2 regions of the Desulfosporosinus sp. BICA1-9 genome follow, and region 2 is predicted to be linked to the other one. Evidence: a T-box and tRNA genes for the amino acid it is inferred to sense, from the RefSeq annotation. Region 2 holds a T-box; the other holds one or more tRNA genes.

Region 1 (10,273 bases), on a different contig from region 2:
ATACTACCACATTTTGCCCTGTAAATGCAATAGAAATTTTATGGGTCATAAATATAAAAATCCCCTCACTAGGAGGGGTATAGAAAAAGGAGGAGAGCTAAGTAAAGTGTTAATCATTTAGCTATAAGATACTTAATCTATCTTTGATATAGGTCATGCTTAATAATATCATTAACTTGAATTCTTGGAATAGGACATTGGTCCTTATATTTGACCTAATTTGAAATAACTCCCCGCACAGACCAAGGTGAGTATAGAAAAGACCACAAATTGAATACAACATCTTTTCAGCCAATTGTTTGCGACAACCTGTTTTTCCATCTTATTTACTAGATAAACAACTAGATGTTATCTAGCAGGGCGTTGATTTAAAAACAGTCTCAGAGCTCCTTGGTCAAAAAAACGTTCGCGACAACTGGTAAGATTTATACTCATGTCATGCCTAGATTACGGACTCGGGCCATGAGCAAAATTACTTATTAAAGGATAAAAATAAAGCAGTACTTGCATAAATCCCTTCTACGTTTAATAAACATCAATCTTTTCGATTAGATAATGTTTTAACATCGGTTCCACAAAATTATAACTGCCACGGCTAGATTTTTCGATAACTGCTCTTGAAACCAGTGTATCTACAGCTCGCTTTATCTCATTTGGATTACCGCTCAGCCCCGAATAAATGCGTAACCCTTTTGCAATACCAATCAGCACATGACGGACATTAGCGACTTTCCCCAATTCATCTAAGAGTTCATCAAAAACAGGGGACAACGTTAAAAGCGCCCGGGTATATCCTGTTCTTACAAAATCCAACGTTAATGTCGCTTCCCCAGCTTCTATAAGTGCGTAGTAAATCTCAGAACATAAAAGCATTGTGTCTTGCGGATGACCACCACTTAAATCTAAGATTTCAAGGATTGTCCTCTCATTAACGGCGATTCTTTTCTCTAAATATTTGGAGGAAAGGTACTCCTTCCAAGCATCCGTAGGGATAGGTGGAATAGGCAATATTGTAGCAAATCGATAAAAGGCCTGCCTCTTATCGCCGAAGATAGTATTCATCATGCCCTCTTTTGAACCAAGAAATAAATAGGAAACACCCTCTTGTCTCTGAAAATAAGAGCGCATAACCTTAAGTGTATCCTCACCAGCTATGCGAATGACCTCTTGGAATTCATCGAAAACCACCACGATCTGCTTTTTGTCCTTTTTTGCAAGAATCTCAGGTAGGCGAAGAGCGTAGTTAAATAACTCATCATCATCTCTACCTTCGCCCGGCAACCCAACCTCAAATTCAAGATCCTGGATCTTAGCAGTTAGCCTTGCCCCGCTAGCTATTCTTTTTAGGCCATCTTTTAAAGCTGCCGTTGTTTTACTAATACCACTACGATTTTCTAAACAAGCATCTATAATTGCAAGGGAAAGTTGTTTTTTTGTGTTATATCGAAATAGGTCAATAAACGCAACATAACTATCCTTTGTTTTAAGTCTCCTTAAAACCTCTAACGCCAAAGACGTTTTACCAATTCGACGCGGGCCAGCCAACATGATACTCTGCCCTTCTATTAATCGAATTCCAAGGGAAAGTAAGAAATCCTCACGATCAACGATATCCTTTTCCGATACGGGTCCACCCAATGGAAATAATCTGCTCGGCATGTCTCCACTCCTTATTATTACACTATATGTAACATAATATTACATTTAGTGTAATAATGCAAACGCTTAGATAATGATAAATTGTATGAACGTAAAATATTGAACACGTATAAACTAAAAGGATGGTTAGTGGTAAGGGAATTTTAGAATTGTATCCTTTCAAACAACTTAGAGCCCATTTTGGGCCTCTAAGTGTAAAGGTAGTAATTTCATAAATGTCTCAACTATTATGGATCTATATGTCAAAGCTAAAAAATATCCATTCAATAATAAAATACCTCATTGAACTCATCAATGAGGTATCTGTATTTTTCTTATGACCGCCTGACCGAATTTTGACCGACTACTTAGTGATTCTTACGGGTATTAGTGGGTATTTAACAGTTTTGTCGTTCAGCCTCACAATTTTCCACTATCCACAAATCTGCTCATACCAAGACTGTAGGCTTGTTTACCTAATTTCTATATCTATTTCACTGGTGGGCGATACTGGTCTCGAACCAGTGACCTCATCCGTGTGAAGGATGCGCTCTACCGCTGAGCTAATCGCCCAAATCGATATTCGTTGTTCGTTATTCGATAAACTGTACGAACAAGAACTAAGTTACGTATGTTTGTTATCTTTTCCACCGTTTCGAACTTCGAACTTCGAAATGGTGGGCCCACTAGGATTCGAACCTAGGACCAACCCGTTATGAGCGGGGGGCTCTACCGCTGAGCTATGGGCCCGTAATAAGATAAAAAAGTAATGGCTCCCCGAGTAGGACTCGAACCTACAACCTACCGGTTAACAGCCGGTTGCTCCACCATTGAGCTATCGAGGAATCTCTTGCACGGGTTATTATACGTAATTCGCCCGCTGTAGTCAAGTCTTTTTGTGATTATCTTTATTAGAAATTTTATCCTCTGGGATCGATCCAGTTTTCAGGACCCCCCATTTTGTATGTGGGGGGTGGTTCTAGGTGGGATAGAGTCTGCCCTTCGCCGCGAAGTGTTCCTATTGGGACGGGCCTCTGAACAAGTTCAGGGTCACTTATTCTAAATAATCCTTTAGCTTTTTACTGCGACTTGGATGGCGCAATTTCCGCAATGCCTTAGCCTCAATCTGACGAATTCGTTCACGGGTGACACCGAATTCCTGTCCCACTTCTTCCAATGTCCTCGTCCGCCCGTCATCAAGTCCAAAGCGCAATCTGAGAACTTTTTCTTCACGTGGGGTTAATGTTTCCAGAACTTCTTCCAATTGCTCTTTTAAAAGAATGAAGGATGCTGCCTCCGCCGGGGCTGGTGCATCATCATCAGGGATAAAATCTCCCAGATGAGAGTCTTCCTCTTCCCCAATCGGGGTCTCTAAAGAAACGGGTTCTTGGGCAATTTTCATAATTTCTCGTACTCGTTCAACGGGAATATCCATCACTTTAGCGATTTCTTCAGGAGCTGGTTCTCTTCCCAATTCCTGCAAGAGTTGCCTCGAAACTCGGATCAATTTGTTTATGGTTTCTACCATATGCACAGGAATCCGTATCGTCCGGGCCTGGTCGGCTATGGCACGAGTAATCGCTTGGCGGATCCACCATGTAGCATACGTACTAAACTTAAACCCTTTGATATAATCAAACTTCTCGACAGCCTTAATCAGCCCCAGATTACCTTCTTGAATTAAATCTAGGAAAAGCATACCTCGTCCTACATACCGTTTGGCAATACTGACCACTAGACGCAAATTGGCTTCGGCTAGTCGCCGCTTTGCCTCCTCGTCGCCTTCCTCCATCCGCTTTGCCAGTTCGATTTCTTCATCCGCTGATAGTAGAGGAACTCGTCCAATTTCTTTGAGGTACATGCGAACTGGATCATCAATTCCCACTCCTTCAGGAACGGAAAGATCCACTTCAGCTTCTTCTTCGACCTCATCCTCAGGATCCTCTACGATATCATCGTCATCGTCATCTTTGCCCTTTTTCATGATTTCGAGTTCAACTTCTCCAGGCTCTGGCACCACATCTATTCCCATCCGACCAAGTTGTTGATAGATATCATCTATCTGATCCGCAGAAAGCTCAATCCCTTGGAGAGCATCCATAATCTCTCGATAGGTTATGGAACCCTTCTTTTTGCCTTTCTGAATGAGGGCTTGGACGTTGTCCATTTTTTGTTCATCGTTCACCTGTCCCCCACCTTTCTTCGGATCATTCTTTTGGGTGCCTACGACCTTACTATTCGCCACGTTTCAACCGCTCTCCTATCTCTTTCAACAGAGCCATAGCCCCTGCCATGTCACCGGATTTTTCTAAAGTTGCCATGCGCGCTTGAAGATCTTCCACTCTTTCCACTACTTGCGTTGAAAGAATGCCCTTTATGCAATCCTCTAAAAGCCGCTCAGTTTGAGATATATCTAACTCTTCCAAGAGCAGGCTAGCCAAACAGCTTTGAACCGTTTCGTCGCTATGCGCGGGCAATACGCCATCCTGGTTGAGATACTTAAAAATTTGCTGGTGTGCCGGAAGTTTCCAAAAGGATTCTCCTAGTCTTTCCTTAATTCTCGGCAAATGAGCCTTATTTTCTAAGAGCAATCGTAAAAGCATTCGCTCTGCGCGATAACCCGCTAAATAGACAGTCGGTTGGGGCTGTTCGATATTACCCTTACCTATAATGGTACCCTTAATATTATCTCTATTTTTCCCAGAACTAACCTGTTTTTGTTGAGAATATTCGTGTTCTCGCTCCTTTTTAGCTTTTTTCGGTTCCTGACTTACAATCTCACGCTGCACAGCTTCCAAAGTAAGGCCAAGTTCCAGACTTAAAAAGCGTTCATACCCTTCTCGTTCAACCGGACTGTTCACTCTAAGAATGTCTGGAGCTAATTTCATCACTATTTCAGCTTTTTCAGGAATAGTCTGTGGAAGCTTGTTCTGGACAAATGTCCGATATTTGAATTCTACATAAGTTAACGCCCGGCTTAATGATCGTTTAAACTCTTCCAAGCCATAGCTCTTTAAAAATTCGTCCGGATCTTTGGCTCCACTTAAGGTTAAAACATCCACTCGGATCCCGACATCACAGAGGATTTCTCCCCCTCTTAAAGCAGCTTGAACACCTGCCTCATCCGAATCATAGAGAAGTACAACGCGTTGTGCATACCGCTTTAATAGAGTCGCCTGATTCCGTGTTAACGCAGTACCTAGAGAGGCCACCGCATTCGGGAACCCAGCATTTTGCAGCGCAATGACATCCATATAACCCTCAACTAATAGAGCGTAACCTTCTTCACGAATTCCTTGGTGCGCACGATGCATCCCATAGAGATGATGGCCTTTATTATAGAACGTGCTCTCAGGAGAATTCAGATACTTAGGCAGTGAATCATCCAGAACCCGCCCCCCGAAGGCAATAGTATGGTAGCGCCGATCAAGTATACTAAAGAGTACGCGATTGCGGAAACGATCATAGTACCGGCTTACTTTACCAGATGTCACTTTTTCTAAGGCCAGCCCTGCTCCTACCAATTCATGTGGCTGAACCCCTCGTTCCTGCATGTAAGTTATTAAGCCATCCCAGCGTTCCGGAGCATAACCAAGCCGAAAGCGGTTGATCGTATCCAGATCGACCTCACGTTTAGCAAAGTAAACTCGTCCGGGTTCTCCTTCTGGCAACCTTACTAAAATGTCCTGATAATAACTGGTAGCCCATTCATGAATTTCTTCCCACCTTCGACGAAGTCGATTTTCTTCTCGTTCCTGCGGAGAGAGTGATTTTTCAGGAAGCGCTACTCCATATCGGCTAGCAAAATTCTGAACACTTTCCACAAAAGACCAGTTTTCCTTCTTCATAACAAATGAAAAAGCATTTCCTCCAGAGTTACACCCAAAACAATAAAACATTTGTTTCTCGGCGGACACTGAAAAACTTGGTGTCTTTTCCGAGTGAAACGGACAAATACCCCAATAGTTGTTCCCCTTGCGCTGGAGACTGACATATTCAGATATTACCTCAATGATATCTGTGCGCAATCGCACTTCCTCGATAATCTCTTCTGGTATAAACTCTTCATGAAGCCGATTGTTCACGTTTCTCGCCTTTCAATTCTCAGCCACAATTAATATAGTTTGTCAACCCTTGTCTTATACAATTCTTCGCCGAGAATTCACAAAATCCTCTTTTTAGTTCTTTAATTCAAGTTGTCAGATTTTATTAGGGGCATGGAGCACTAACTAAGTATACCTAATTCTCCTTTTTCAAAAAGAATACCTGCTTACTTCGACAATTATTTATTCTTACTTTTACCATTGGTCTACTTAGTGCAAATTGTGGTCCCCGAGCCACCCTTTTCCATACTTGAAAAGCATGATAGTATAGATCTAATCAAAAAATCCAACTCAGGTTCTGAAGAGTACAAATAAAGAACTTTATGAGGAAGGTAGATATTTTATGAATAAACGATCTTTTATTTCGCTGATTTTATCAATCTGTCTGTTACTTACTGGCGCCTTTTTGATTGGCTGTAATTCAACTCGAACACAAACAATCAAATCACCCGATAACACAACTGCACCTGCACCAACTTCTCCAGTGGTAACACCCTCTGAATCCACTCCGCAATCTCTTAAGTTAACCCTATATTATCCAAATCTGCAGGCCACAGGTTTGATAGCAGCGAATCGCACGGTTGAAGTAACTAATCAGGAAGTAATCAAAGCAATCTTCAAAGAACTAGCAGTTCCCCCTTCCGGGTTGGAAAAACCACTCCCTGAGGGTACTATTCTTCTCAACGCGTCAATAAGTACCGATGGTATTGCGGCGATTGATCTCTCTCAAGAATTCCAAAAAAACTTTGGCGGCGGTTCCGCCGGCGAACAAATGACGTTGTATAGTATCGTTAACACGCTGACGACTCTCCCTAACATTCATAGTGTTCAATTTCTAATTGATGGCCAAAAGCATCCTGGAATTCTAGGTCATATAGACACCAGCGAACCTATTAAGCGAAATGAGAGCTTTATTTTAAAGAAGGACTAAGTATCAGCGTAAATTAGAGCTTCCGCCAAGCCTTAGTTTACTTCTATTGTCCATAACTTATACTTTTTTATCGGCATCTTCTATTGATTTGCACCTTTTTAATTCCTACGAGCCTTCGCACTTCATTAAATGAAATGAAAAGGCTCGTAGGAATTTTAGTGTTCATACGCTGAGGATGTAATCAATAGTTATCTCTTATTCTCTTACTTTCGAGGAATAAATAAACTTTGGAATAAATCAATGGCATAATTATCTGTGAGCCCTGAGATATAATCAATAACTGCTTGGGTTTCATTCCCACTTGCCCAAATCAAAAAATGCTCAGGTAATTTCGATATATCCTGACGATAATATTCAAAAAGTGCTTGGACAATGTATTGTCCTTTGCGCCGTTCATCACGTAAAGTTACACTATTATACACTCTAGCAAACATAAACTGACGAAATTCCTGCATTGCACTATATACCTCTACTGATTGCTTAATGTGACCTAATCCACGGGATGTCTCAATCATGTCAACCACCATCGTCGTAATCATATCACTCGGTTTCACACCTAGCATTCCTTGAACAGTCACTGGCAAATCACTCGGTGTCAGCAAACCAGCCCGCAAGGCATCATCGTAGTCATGACAGAGGTAGGCTATCCGGTCCCCAGTCTTTACAACCTGCCCTTCAAGGGTTTTTGGTACTCCTTCTCCGGTATGATGTAAAATCCCGTCCAGAACAGGCTCTGTCAGGTTTAAACCCTGTCCCTCGCACGCTAAGACCTTTAAAATCCGAATCGACTGTTCATTATGCTCGAAGTGACTAATAATTCGCCGCAGAGCCTCCTCTCCGACATGTCCGAAGGGAGTATGGCCAACATCATGTCCTAAAGCAATCGCCTCAATGAGATCTTCATTGAGTTGAAGCCCCCGAGCAATTGTTCGACATATTTGGGAAACTTCCAAGCTATGCGTCATCCGCGTGCGGTAATGGTCTCCCGAAGGAGCAATGTATACCTGAGTCTTATGTTTAAGCCGACGAAACGGTTTGCTGTGCAATATCCGATCACGATCCCGTTGAAACTTCGTGCGTATTGGGCACTCCTCTTCTAAACGCTCACGCTTAGCCTCCCAGCTCTTTGCTGCATAAGGTGAAAGGCGTTCCTGCTCTTCTCTCTCCGTACGCTGACGGATACTCAGAATCTCACTCATTTAAAAACCCCCTTATTCGTGCAAGTTGGGGACGGTTATCTCCCCTCCAATACTATAATCTCGTGCAAGTTGGGAACCGTACCCGGCTTGCGCGCCGACTCACGAGGAACAGTCCTTAACGTCAGGCTTCTTTAAATATATTCTAACACATGCTTCAGACATCTTCGTGTAATAACTCCAAATAAACAAACACTGAACAAAAAAGTCCAGTGCTTAAGCCAATAATTCTATTATCTTAGCTTTAAGTTGAGGCAACTCGTTCTGCACCACATTCCAAACAATTTTTAGACTAATTCCCATGTAATCATGTATTAACACATCGCGTAGTCCGTCCATTTATTTCCGTGGAATTTCTTGGTGTTGTTCTTTGGTTCCTTGTGATACTCTCTTTGTAGCTTCTCCGACTATTTAGAGATTCCGAATAACCGCATCCTGAATATTCCGCTTTGGTATTATATGCTACATATTACTTTAATACATCCTTAACTACTTCATCAGGAATAACAAACTCAGGGCTTCCTGATGATCCAGGAGCAACCTCATATTTATCAAAGCAGATTACGATCCTGCCATCATTATTGATATAAAAATTCTGTTTTTCTTTAATATTTTCAAAACCTTCGAATGTTGGATCATCTACCCAATAAGTATTTTCACCTTTCTCATTTTGTCTTTTCATTTCGGCTTTAATATACTCGCTAAGCTTTGTAATATAATCAGAATCCTTCTTAAAGAGGGATGGTAATGTAAGCAAAGTTTTTGTTTTCTTATCTATGGTATAGAACTTATGTGTTGTCGATGATGAACCGACAGTATTTACTATATAGACATCAATTGCAAGAATACTTTCATTATCCGTTCTAACGTCTTTCACCTACATATCTTCCGAATGTTAACGCTTTTACCATTTCGCTCATTCCTGGTATATCAGCTACTGTCGCTGCAAAGACCGGACTTAGATTAAGAGATAAACTAAAGGCAATACCGAGACAAGCAACTAAACCTGTCACCTTTTTCCAAGTATTAGCCGTATTTATTTTAGATGCATTTATGGTAATATCAATCCTTTGTTTTAATGTGTCAGACGCCTTAATCTGCATATACTCTTCCTTCATTTTTTCTAGTTTTTCGTTCATAACGCTCCCTCCATTTCAATTCGAAGTATTTTCAGCGCTTTATAGAGCCTTGTTTTGACCGTATTTAAATTTTCATCGAGAATAAGTGCAATATCTTCAAGAGGCATTCCTTCGAAAAATCTTAAAACCACGAATACTTTTATACTTTGGTTCCAGAACGCCTATCATTTGCTCAAAAGAAATATTGGAAAAGTCATCACCATCATCTTGAACATCCGCCATGTCTTTAGGATCTAAGTACACTATCTTTTTATTTTTTTTAATATTCGTGAGTGCTGTGTTTGCAACAATCCTATATAACCATGTCCCTATCTGATTAGGATTTCTTAATGAGTTTATTGACTTTAAGGCTTTAAGAACACTTTCATTAACTACGTCTTCAGCGTCTTCTTGATTTGTGGTGTATGTATAAGCAAACCGATAAATGCTATTTATATGTTTAGAAATATAGGTTTCAAACAGCTGTTTATTTGTCATCTTATTGCCTCCTTCTGACTGTTAGACTATTGAAATCATTAAAAAGTTTTAAGTATGGCAAATTTAATGTGTCTTTTTTCGGTAAACAGCAACTGCGACGTGTATCACCCTACTTGCACCAATATTCCGAGTGTAGCGAGCGGATATGAGTATTATTTGAAAGGATCATAACTTATCATTCCTACCGCTCCTCTTAGCGTACTTCTAAGAGACGAAGAGGCTGGCTGTGTTCAAATTACACAACCAGCCTCTATCGATTGACCCTTCAAGTAATAAGTTGAAAATCCACAATTGTCGCTATAATATTACTGATGCAGTTTAATATCCATAGATTGACGGTGTAAGATGTCCAGCTGTAAACAGGTAAGCTGAATGTGCTGCAAGAGATTGACTCAGTCTTGATAAAATTCTTCTTTAATCTCATCGTCTGGGTCCCACATTGACCATGCAGCTTCTAATTAAGTTACCTTGATCATTATCGACAAGGTTATTCCTCTTGCATATAAGGATAGTTAACTTCTGTACGAGGAACCAAGGTCTCCTTAATTGTACGTTGACTCATCCAACGATATAAGCTGATGGCGCTGCCAGCTTTATCATTGGTACCTGATCCACGACTGCCACCGAAGGGTTGTTGTCCAACTACAGCACCAGTTGGTTTGTCGTTGATGTAGAAGTTACCGGCTGCATGATCTAAGGCTTTAGAGATCTTGATAATTGCCGATCTATCTTGAGCAAAAACGGCACCTGTCAGTCCATAGATGGTAGCTGTATCGCAGGCTATTAATG
Region 2 (10,273 bases):
TGCGTTGCGGAGTTGGTGGAGTCCCATCAAATGCAGGCGCAACTTCAAGTAGGTTGAGTGTAAGCCTATGAGGTCAAATTCCTGTTCCAGTTCTCCACTCCATTTGCTTTCCCAGCGAACATCTTCCCCCACTAACCACAAGGGAACACCCATAGCCTTAGCTTGTTCACGCAATACTTCGATCACGTCTAAGTCTTCAGAGGCTGTCACTACCACGGACTGGGGTTTAATAATACCTGCTTTTACCTTGGCGATGGAAACCACATCAGACCCTAAATAGTCCATGTGGTCCATTCCAACATTAGTGATGACTGAAACTAGGGGGGTAACCACATTGGTCGAATCGATGGCTCCACCTAACCCGACTTCTATAACCGCATAATCGACGCTTTCCTCCGCGAAATAGAGGAACGCCAGCGCAGTGCTTACCTCAAACTCGGTGGGATGCTCATAACCTTCCGCAACCATAGCTTCTAAATGTGGGCGCACTCGTGCTATCACCTTAATGACCTTTTCTTTAGGGATCATTTGCCCGTTGATGACCATGCGTTCCCGATAATCGTGCATATGAGGCGAGGTAAAGACTCCGACCTTGTACCCCGCTTCCCGTAAGATACGAGCAATCATGACCGTTGTCGAACCCTTGCCGTTCGTACCTCCTACATGAACTACGCGCAGAACTCTTTCCGGATTTCCCAATCGTTTAAGAAGTTCTTGAATACGCCCCAGCCCAAAATTTATACCAAACGTCGTCAGGTTAGCGAGGTATTGTAAGCTCTCAGAATATTCCTTTTCAAGATCCTTTTCGGACATTCCCTTTCCCTCCTGCACGATTTACGTATACATGAAATACCTTACATTAACTCTTTTAAGCGTTCTTCTAAAGCTACTTTGCGGGCTAAGAGGCCTTCTAGTCTCTCTCTCTCTTTGGCCACGACTGCTGCAGGTGCTTTGTTGGTGAATCCCGGATTATTTAGTTTTAGGTCCAGACTTTGAATATCTTGGCTGGCTGCAATAATCTCTTTTTCGATCCGAGTTATTTCTTTATCAAAATCCATCAATCCTTTTAAGGGCAGATAAATCTCTACACCCTCAAGAACGGCACTGGCTGATTGAGCGGGCTTCTCGGCCAACCTTTCAAAGATGTCTACCCTCGCCCCTCCAGCCAATTTCAGGATATCTGGCTTGCCGTTTTCGAGCACCTTACGTTGAACCCCATCTGGGGCAAGGATTAGGATTTCGACCTTTTGTCCAGGTGAAACTTTCATCTCGGCACGAATATTGCGGATTGCTTTAATGGTGTCCATGAGTAGTGTCATATTACTCTCGGCTTCAGCGTCCTTATACTGTGGTACTTGTGGCCAGAACTGCACCATGATGCTGCCCTCCCCCTCATTCGGGAGGTTCTGCCAGATCTCTTCCGTGAGAAACGGCATGTAAGGATGTAACAGCCGCAGGGTTCCTTCGAGGACTTCAAGCAGGACGGATTGGGCAGTATGCCGAGCTACAGCATCTTCTTTGTTGTAAAGGCGTGGCTTAGTCAGCTCAATATACCAATCACAGAACTCACTCCAGATAAACTCAAAGAGTAATCGTCCACCTTCTCCAAGATCAAAGTTTTCCAGAGCTTCTGTCCCCTTCTCTACGATAGAGGCATAACGGGAGAGGATCCAGCGATCCACCAGCGTTAGTTCTCCACGAGGACCTGGCGCGTAGTCTTCTAAATTCATGATTACATACCTAGAAGCGTTCCAAATCTTATTGGAGAAATTCCGGGTTGCTTCCAGGCGTTCAGGATGAAAACGAAGATCATTGCCGGGGGTATTCCCTGTGATTAACATAAAGCGCAAGGTATCTGCTCCGTACTGCTCAATCACTTCGATGGGGTCCACGCCATTGCCTAAGGATTTACTCATTTTTCGCCCTTGGGCATCCAAGACCAGCCCGTGAATCATGACTTTCGGGAAGGGCACTTCCTTCATAGACTCCAATGACATAAATATCATGCGGGCAACCCAAAAGAAAATGATATCCCTGCCGGTCACTAAGACAGAGGTCGGGTAAAACTGTTTCAACTCAGCTGTTTTCTCCGGCCAACCCAAGGTGGAAAAAGGCCAAAGACCCGAGGAAAACCAGGTATCTAAAACATCGGGATCTTGCTTCAGGTTCTTTGCTCCGCAGCTCGGGCAGCTCAAGGGATCCTCGCCGGCACAGATCTCCTTACCGCAGGCTTCGCAATACCAAACCGGAATGCGGTGTCCCCACCAGAGTTGACGAGAAATACACCAATCCCGGATATTTTCCATCCAACCCAGATAAATCTTATCAAATCGATCCGGCACAAATTCTAAACGTCCATCCCGAACAACATCAATAGCAGGCTCGGCAAGAGGGGCCATTTTTACGAACCACTGTCGACTCACCATCGGTTCGATCACGCTGGAGCAACGATAGCATTCCCCCACCGCATGGGCATGAGCATCGATTTTGACGAGAGCCCCTGCCGCTTTTAAATCTTCCACGACTGCTTTACGCGCTTCGAAACGATCCAGGCCTTGATAGCGACCCGCATTTTCATTCATCTTAGCTTCTTTATCTAAGACCATGATCTGAGGCAATTGATGACGAAGCCCCATTTCAAAGTCATTCGGGTCGTGTGCGGGAGTGATCTTAACAGCACCCGTCCCGAACTCGCGATCGACATAGTCATCCGCTATAATCGGGATTTCTCGATCCATCAGAGGCAGAATCAAGGTTTTTCCTATTAAATGCGCATATCGCTTGTCCTCAGGATGAACCGCCACGGCAGTATCTCCGAGCATAGTTTCCGGTCGAGTCGTTGCCACAACCAGCGCTTCTTGACTGTCTTTGACTGGGTATCTTAGGTGATAAAGATTTCCGTCTCGATCATGGTGCTCTACTTCAATATCCGAAATCGTGGTATGGCATTTCGGACACCAGTTGATAATATAATTTCCGCGATAAATCAGACCTTTTTGATAGAGGTCAACGAAGGCTTCCCGAACCGCCTTCGAGCACCCTTCATCCATCGTAAAGCGCTCACGTTCCCAATCACAAGAAGCACCCAGTCTGCGCAACTGCTGAGTGATTCGCCCACCGTATTGCCGTTTCCAGTCCCAAACCCGTTCTAAGAACTTCTCTCTCCCCAGTTCCTGTCGATTTGTCCCTTCCTCAGCCAACTGCGCCTCTACTTTTGCTTGAGTCGCAATTCCGGCATGATCCGTTCCAGGTACCCAGAGGGTATTGTAGCCCTGCATCCGCTTAAAGCGCGTTAAGATATCTTGAATTGTACTGTCCATGGCATGCCCAAGATGAAGGGCCCCTGTCACGTTCGGCGGCGGCATTACAATACTAAACGCTGGTTTATCCTTTTGCACCTCTTGATGAAAAAAGCCATTTTCCTCCCAATACTGATACCATTTCCCCTCAACTAAGCTCGAATCATAAGTTTTAGCCATTTCGATTGGTTCTGTTTTATCCGATATTTCTTCCATTATATTTCGTAACTCCTTCCACTCACTAAACCAAAAAAAAGCCTTTAATCCTGGTAAAGGACGAAAAGCTTCCGTGGTACCACCTTTATTCTGAGCGACACAGGGTCTCCCAGCACTTATCATGCGCTAACGGGGATTTTCCGTCAGAGAGTACTTCATTCCCCCCTGCCCCTCCTGTACGACCTTAGCGCTTACCGAAAAGGCCTCCCAGCTTAAAGCCTTTCTCTCTGAACAGTTAACCACGCTATTCCTTACATTCTTAGGGTTTATCTCGAATATTCATTTTTTATATTATACTCGGCATGATAAATATTGTCAAAATCTTTGGGAATCCCCTTTACTTAATCTTGCCGAATATCTGCACGTCTTACGCCGGTTACCTTAGCGGTCCATTCATCCACTGCGACAAGATCGTTAGGACCAAGCTCCGACAAAGCAGTTTTCCCCATGGCACGTACTCCCTCTTCCATTTCTAAGACCATTGACTTTAAGACATTGGCTACACTTTTACTGGCCAAAGAAATATCCAGCCGTTGTTTATAGGGGGAATCGTAATACACTAATTGGGTTAACGGTTCCCAGGGGAGAATTTTATGGATTTGGTTATGGATTAATCCGAACAGAGGTACAGTTCCTAGATAGATCGCATCTGCCCCCAGAGCTATAGCTTTTAAACATTGCCCTGGTGTAGCATATCCTCCTCCGACCACCAAGCTCACTTCTTTACGGGCTCCCTGTTCGCGCAAAAAACGTTCTGCGCGCACTAAGGCTAAGAGACTTGGGATTCCCAAATCATCGCAGATCAGGGGTGTTGCCCCAGACGAACCACCTTGACACCCATCGAGCACAATGACATCAAAGTCAGCCTCCAAACAAACGGCTAAGTCCCGCTCTAAACCTCCTGTGGCCATAATTTTGATAGCAATAGGCTTCCCGGCTGCTTCAGAACGCAAATCCGCAACATACTTTGGCCAATCCCAAGGGGAATTAATTCCTGGGATGACAGCAGATGACACGACGGATTCCACAGGGGATACGCCCATGAGCTTTTGTGCTTTTCCCTTTATGGAATTAGGTTCATGTGCTCGGGACCCTACACTTGACCCTTGTCCCATCTGTACTTCCAGCATATCCGCAGTAGCAATCCCTTGAGGACTATGCCCCCAAGTGCTCCGACTAATTTGCCAGATGAATTTGTCGGCTTCATCCCGTTCGCTTTGAAGAAAGGGACCCTCACCAGAATTGGTAGCGGTTCCCATTTGTTTTGCTGCCCTAGCTAAGGCACGTTTAGCCTCTTCGCTCAGCCCGACCCCATAACCCATGCCCGAAATCATTAACGGAATATCGATCTGAAGGGGCTTTTCTGCCTTCGACCCGAGGGTTACCTTCATGTCTACTGGAATACTGACATCTTTAGGAAGACGCGCCATTTGAGCAGCGACGAACATAAGGGTATCATAATGGGGCAGTGTTTTTGGAGAGCCTAGAGGCCGATGGATCAATTTTCCTTCTTCAGCTCGTAAACTGATTTCCAGAATAGTCTGGACTGAAGTACGACGCACAGCACTCCACAATTCCGCCAGGTTTTCATGATACTTATCTTTAAGAAGCCTTTCAATCACTAAACCAAAAAGCCGTTGCACGATTGTTCGGAACAAACGTTTACCGACAATATAAAATACTAACAAAAGAATGATTCCTGCAATGAGTGTCCCCAAAACAGAAAGAGCAACTATGAGTAGGGCGGTCGTAATCAACAAGATAATCCCCCATCTTTGACTTACGCATTTTTTAATGCACAATCTTAATAGGCGTAGTCTACGCTGCTTAGTCAATAATATACAAAAAAGAGGAATTCTCATTGAACGTTTTAAAATGAGGTTCCTCTTCTTTGTATATTCAAGGATCAAATTAGAGTAAGTTCATCTAATCGTGAAACTCCCACTTCAAGTGGGAGTCTTACCCCGTACTCTGCTTTTGTGACGAAGGCCTCCTGTGGAGGGAAGCTGCAGAATAAGCATCGTGTTCGCTAGTGCGCGCAATAGGGGGCGGTTCTTGACTTGCATGCAAGTCAAGAACCGCCCCCTTCTTCCTTTTAGAACCTCACTCTTACACACGATGTCCCCTAGGCCTGACCCCATTTTCCTCCAATTCCATCCTTCAGACGGCGCACATGAAATGTGCCGTCCCCCCAGACGTTCCGCTCCCCGTTCGTTCCCCGTTCTCGGACCCAAGTCAAGGACGCAGTGTGACACGAGCGCGACGTCTTTGCGAAAGCAGAAAAGCAAACTTCCGTGTAAGCGACCCCAGATACGGGGCTGAGCACAGGACGTGCGAAGCCGCCAACTGAGCCAAGGATGGCGAATTTGGCGGGAACCCCGATCCTCATTTAGGAGCTTACACGGTTAGTTTGCTCTGCGTCGCAAGCACCGAGCGCTGTGTCACACAAGTCCTCCCCATTTTCCGTGGAAAACTATCTCTGCCATCGCCTTCCTGGGACGCGGGCGTCGTTCCTCAGCAGCATATCCTAAAGGAGTCATCGCTACTACTCGAACATTTCCGGGAACATCCAAAGCCTCTCTTACTTTCTCCTCACTAAACAGACCCTGCCAGCAGGTCCCCAACCCTTGATCTGTTGCAGCTAACACCAAATGTTCCATGGCAAGTCCTGCATCTAACATCATAAAGTCCTTGCCTTCCCATACTTCCGATTCACTAGGCACTGCACATAAAACAATGACCATAGGGGCTCCCATCAAAGCCTTCCGTCCAGGATTACTCTCACTCATACATTCAGCTAAAGCCTTACGCCCCGCTGTATCTTCGACCAAAACAAATCGCCAGCACTGTAGATTCTTCCAGGACGGAGCTAACCGGGCTGATTCTAAAATATACTCCAATTTTTCCTGTTCGATTGGTTTATCCAGATAGGTGCGCAAACTCCGCCGAGCTTGAGCCAATTCAAGAAAGTTCATTCTCAGTCCTCCAATTTCCTTTGCTTTTTTTCGTATTATGTTCTTACATATTAGTATTATTCTCTCAACCAGTTCCTTTTCCTGCTTTCGTCAACATATCACCATTAATAATCCTATTGCTCCCACCAGGGTCTCAAATCCCTATTTTTCTCCGAAGTAACTTTTCCCGTAACTGCTTTTCTCGTGCTTACCTTTTCCGTTCCCGCTAAATCTTTATCCTCTCTCCCTCTCGCCCAATCAGCAAGATCATTATCTAGCGGCTCGGATTCCCAAATCTCCGAAATTCCAGAATTTTTTGGGCTTGAGAATTTTGATTTATTATTTTTATTTTCCCTGTCCCAAGGCCATTCTATCTCTGAACCTTCATCAGAATTTTTCTTCGCCCCTTGATTCTCTGTAGAATCATCCTTTGATATAGGCTCCGTCTCCCAATCGAACTCGCTGCTGAAGTGGTCATCTGTACCATAACTGGCATACGAGGGAGTAAAAAATGAATGATTCTTTCCTGCGTTCCAAGAACTCCCAGTTTCCCGCTTTGTGCCTGCTCCGAAGGCCCCAGCGACTAAACCGATCAAGGCACCCTCGAGAAGAACTTGCATGAAGCCCCACCCTTGAATAGGAAGGAATAGAGCCAGTAATAGAGTCCCCACTGTAACATAGCCAGCTCCAGTGACCCCGCCCATTAACCAGACACCGCTTTCTTTTGCTGTTCTGTACCCTCCCACTAAACAACTCGCCAGAAGCCCAATATCCAATAACCTAGAGGTACTCAGGCCGCCTAAACCTATGGCACCCCATATAACACCAGCAAAAAGGGTCAAAACTGTAACTAGCAAAGCCGTTGTGATTCCCCTTAAAATAAATAGACCCATCTCTCTCCCGCCCCCCTTTTATATACTTATTATCGATAAGATTTTTACATATTTATCCTAATACTATTACTACGTTGAACTTGTCCAATACATTCCAACTTTATTCCATTATTACCCATTATCATGTCTTCCCCTTTGCGAATATAGTGTGCTATGTCATATGAAAAAGGAGGCGTCGTGATGGATTATGCACGATATACTGTACATGCTGGGGATACTATTTATAAAATTGCCAAGGCCTACAATGTCGAAATGGCTGAGATAATCCAACTGAATCATTTAAAACATCCTGATCGCATATATGCTGGCCAAGTTTTACTTCTCCCCGTCCAGGAATCCCGTGAACCTGCTACCCCCATGCAGATTCCCGAACCTACCCTTACATACGCCACGTGGCTCTACGAGGCTTATGCTGGTAAGGATTCCGAATTAACCGCGATCACAACCTACCTATATCAAGCCGTGCTTTTGGACCACCCAGATTTCGATGCCTTGTTACGCCCCATTGCTTACGACGAAATGCAACATCTCGAAAAATTAGCTCTTGCCTTACGTTATCTGGGGGTTGACCCGAAATACGGAGCATTAAGTAGCGGGCACTGGGTTGAATGGCGAGCGAATTTTGTCAACTATACCAGCGACCTTTGCGCTCTGTTAGACTCTAACATTGCAGACGAGGCCAGAGACCATCAGGAATATCTTGAACTCGCTCAAAAAATACCCATTCCAGAAATCCAGTGTATCCTTATGGAAATGGCCGCTGATGAAGAACGTCACTACCATTTATTCTGTCAAGCGAAGCAACAATATTGCGGCGAATTTGCCCCGTGTCCCCAACCAACGCCATGTTCTCCACCTCCAATCTATACTCCGATAATAAGCCAAGAACCTTTGCAAGAGGCACAATTGCCTATGATAGATCTTCCAGGACCACATCAGGGAGGAAGAGGTTAATAATCCCTCTTTTCAGTTGGCATTTGTTTCTGTATACTAGAAATTGCGTAATCACTGTGGCACTACAGAGGTCGGATGTCAGAGACCAAAGTTCAGAAGAGTCGCTGTCAGTAAGTCTGTTCAAGCTCAGAAAGGCCGTTGCGTAACCTGCGCAACGGCCTTTCTGAGCTTAGTCAGACTTGATAAAGAAGAGGAGGAATTGGATTGAAGTTGAGTAAAAGCCAATGGGCTGATTTTTCCTTACTTATGGTTACCCTAGTTTGGGGTTCAACCTTTGTCATCGTTAAATGGGCAATCGAGGACCTTCCCCCGTTTCCTTTTCTAGCGATTCGCTTTGCTCTGGCATTTATTAGCTTACTTCCGTTTCTCTGGTTACAGAAGGCCCATATCTCCAAAGGCACTGTGCTAAAAGGTGCGGCCTTAGGGGTTTTTCTCTTCTCCGGATACGCTTGGCAAACGGTGGGACTACAATACACCACGGCCTCCAACGCCGGGTTTATCACTGGACTTTCTGTCGTTTTTGTCCCAACCTTAGTTACTATAACAACACGGAAACTTCCAAACCCCAGCCTAATCATCGGTATATTCTGTGCCTTAGTCGGTTTAGCCTTTCTCTCCCTAAGTGATCGTTTTCAGCTTAATAAGGGTGACCTCATGATCCTTGCTTGTGCGGTATGCTTTGCCTTACATATTTTCTTAGTAGGGCGTTATGCCCCTGAGACAAATGCCACAGTTTTAGCCAGCGTGCAGATTCTTACCGTCAGCATTTTAAGCGGCCTTTTCTCCTTCCTATTGCCCCAGCCTTCCATATCCTTTAGCTCCACTGTATGGATAGCCTTATTAGTTACCGCTATTCCGGCAACTTCACTCGCCTTCTTTGTTCAGACTAAAATGCAACAATTCACCACACCGACCCATACCGCTCTCATATTTTCCATGGAACCGGTTTTCGCTGCCATCTCTGCGTTTTTCTTTGCTGGAGAAATATTAACCCAAAGAGGGCTCTTTGGGGCAGGATTGGTCTTAGCAGGTATGCTCATCGCAGAATTTACGGGATCGAAAAACGAACCACCGTCAAAATGAAAAAAAGATAGAATACTCCTCCGATTAGGAGAGTAGTAGGTAAAATAACCCCTTTGTAACGTAGTGAAAGGTAAGGAATCAACGCTGCTCCCACAGCAAGCAGCGCACTCCAGAGTGCCAAGGTATCAAGTTTCCAAGGCGTAAGAGCAATTCCGATAGCCGGTATCACAGAACTTTGAAACACCATGGCTCCGCTTAGATTACCCATAGCTAACGTATCTTTACCCCGCCGGATCCAAAGGACGCTATTAAATTTTTCCGGTAACTCGGTTGCTATTGGAGTAATTATTAAAGCTAGCACAAAGACTGGAATTCCAACGGCTACAGCGATGGGTTGTATAGCATCGACAAAACGATCCGCCCCAAATACGATCGCCACTAATGACAAGAATATTTGTACTAAAATCATGGTCATCGATGGTTGAGGATTGTGTCTGGACACATATAAGGGTGCTAACTTTTCATGTTGGCAATCATCCTTGCAGTCGCGCAGTGTTTGGTATACATAAATTCCATAAGCTGCAACTAACATTAGAGCAGAACCATTCTTAAGTGTTTGAGAGGGTAAAAAGGAAGCTAGAATGGCCATTGAATAGACAATCAGGAAAAATTTTAGATCATGGCTTACAACCTTAGCATCAATACGCAGGGGGAGATTCCTGCGCCGGAATATAAGCGCCGAAATTCCAGTGATAAAGAAAGCCACTGTCGCAAGCATAAAAGGCGCACCAAGAATCGCTCCTATCCCAATGTCTTCCCCTTCCGGCCCTACCCTTCCCCCTAAAAAGGCCATAATCGGAACCATGGTCTCGGGCAAGGCAGTCCCAACCGCTGCGAAAATACTCCCCACCGCTCCAGCCCCAAGCTTGAGCCT

Evidence for each region. A T-box is a leader RNA that pairs with one kind of tRNA and senses whether it is charged. The one in region 2 lies ahead of JL57_RS11300 (valine--tRNA ligase), so its partner is inferred to be a tRNA-Val.
Region 1: it has a tRNA-Val gene. The T-box ahead of JL57_RS11300 (valine--tRNA ligase) is inferred to sense a tRNA for this amino acid. The anticodon was not compared.

What each region holds. Positions count from the first base shown of each region.
Region 1 is NZ_JUEE01000131.1:21,028-31,300, forward strand. Features, by position in the region: gene JL57_RS15440 (ATP-binding protein) at 526-1,659, opposite strand; tRNA gene JL57_RS15445 (tRNA-Val) at 2,137-2,211, opposite strand; tRNA gene JL57_RS15450 (tRNA-Ile) at 2,314-2,388, opposite strand; tRNA gene JL57_RS15455 (tRNA-Asn) at 2,409-2,483, opposite strand; gene rpoD (RNA polymerase sigma factor RpoD) at 2,693-3,883, opposite strand; gene dnaG (DNA primase) at 3,873-5,723, opposite strand; gene JL57_RS15470 (GerMN domain-containing protein) at 6,085-6,672, shown strand; gene JL57_RS15475 (deoxyguanosinetriphosphate triphosphohydrolase) at 6,876-7,871, opposite strand; gene JL57_RS36455 (HepT-like ribonuclease domain-containing protein) at 8,085-8,207, opposite strand; gene JL57_RS15480 (RsiV family protein) at 8,338-8,745, opposite strand; gene JL57_RS34575 (hypothetical protein) at 8,732-9,007, opposite strand; gene JL57_RS36460 (hypothetical protein) at 9,004-9,114, opposite strand; gene JL57_RS15485 (RNA polymerase sigma factor) at 9,104-9,484, opposite strand; gene pruA (L-glutamate gamma-semialdehyde dehydrogenase) at 9,972-10,273, opposite strand, start outside.
Region 2 is NZ_JUEE01000087.1:25,245-35,517, reverse strand. Features, by position in the region: gene JL57_RS11305 (folylpolyglutamate synthase/dihydrofolate synthase family protein) at 1-813, opposite strand, end outside; gene JL57_RS11300 (valine--tRNA ligase) at 855-3,515, opposite strand; T-box leader at 3,569-3,785, opposite strand; gene JL57_RS11295 (FMN-binding glutamate synthase family protein) at 3,857-5,275, opposite strand; gene JL57_RS34215 (hypothetical protein) at 5,641-5,904, opposite strand; gene JL57_RS11290 (nitroreductase family protein) at 5,957-6,490, opposite strand; gene JL57_RS34210 (hypothetical protein) at 6,604-7,362, opposite strand; gene JL57_RS11280 (LysM peptidoglycan-binding domain-containing protein) at 7,543-8,316, shown strand; gene JL57_RS11275 (DMT family transporter) at 8,521-9,399, shown strand; gene JL57_RS11270 (sodium:calcium antiporter) at 9,365-10,273, opposite strand, start outside.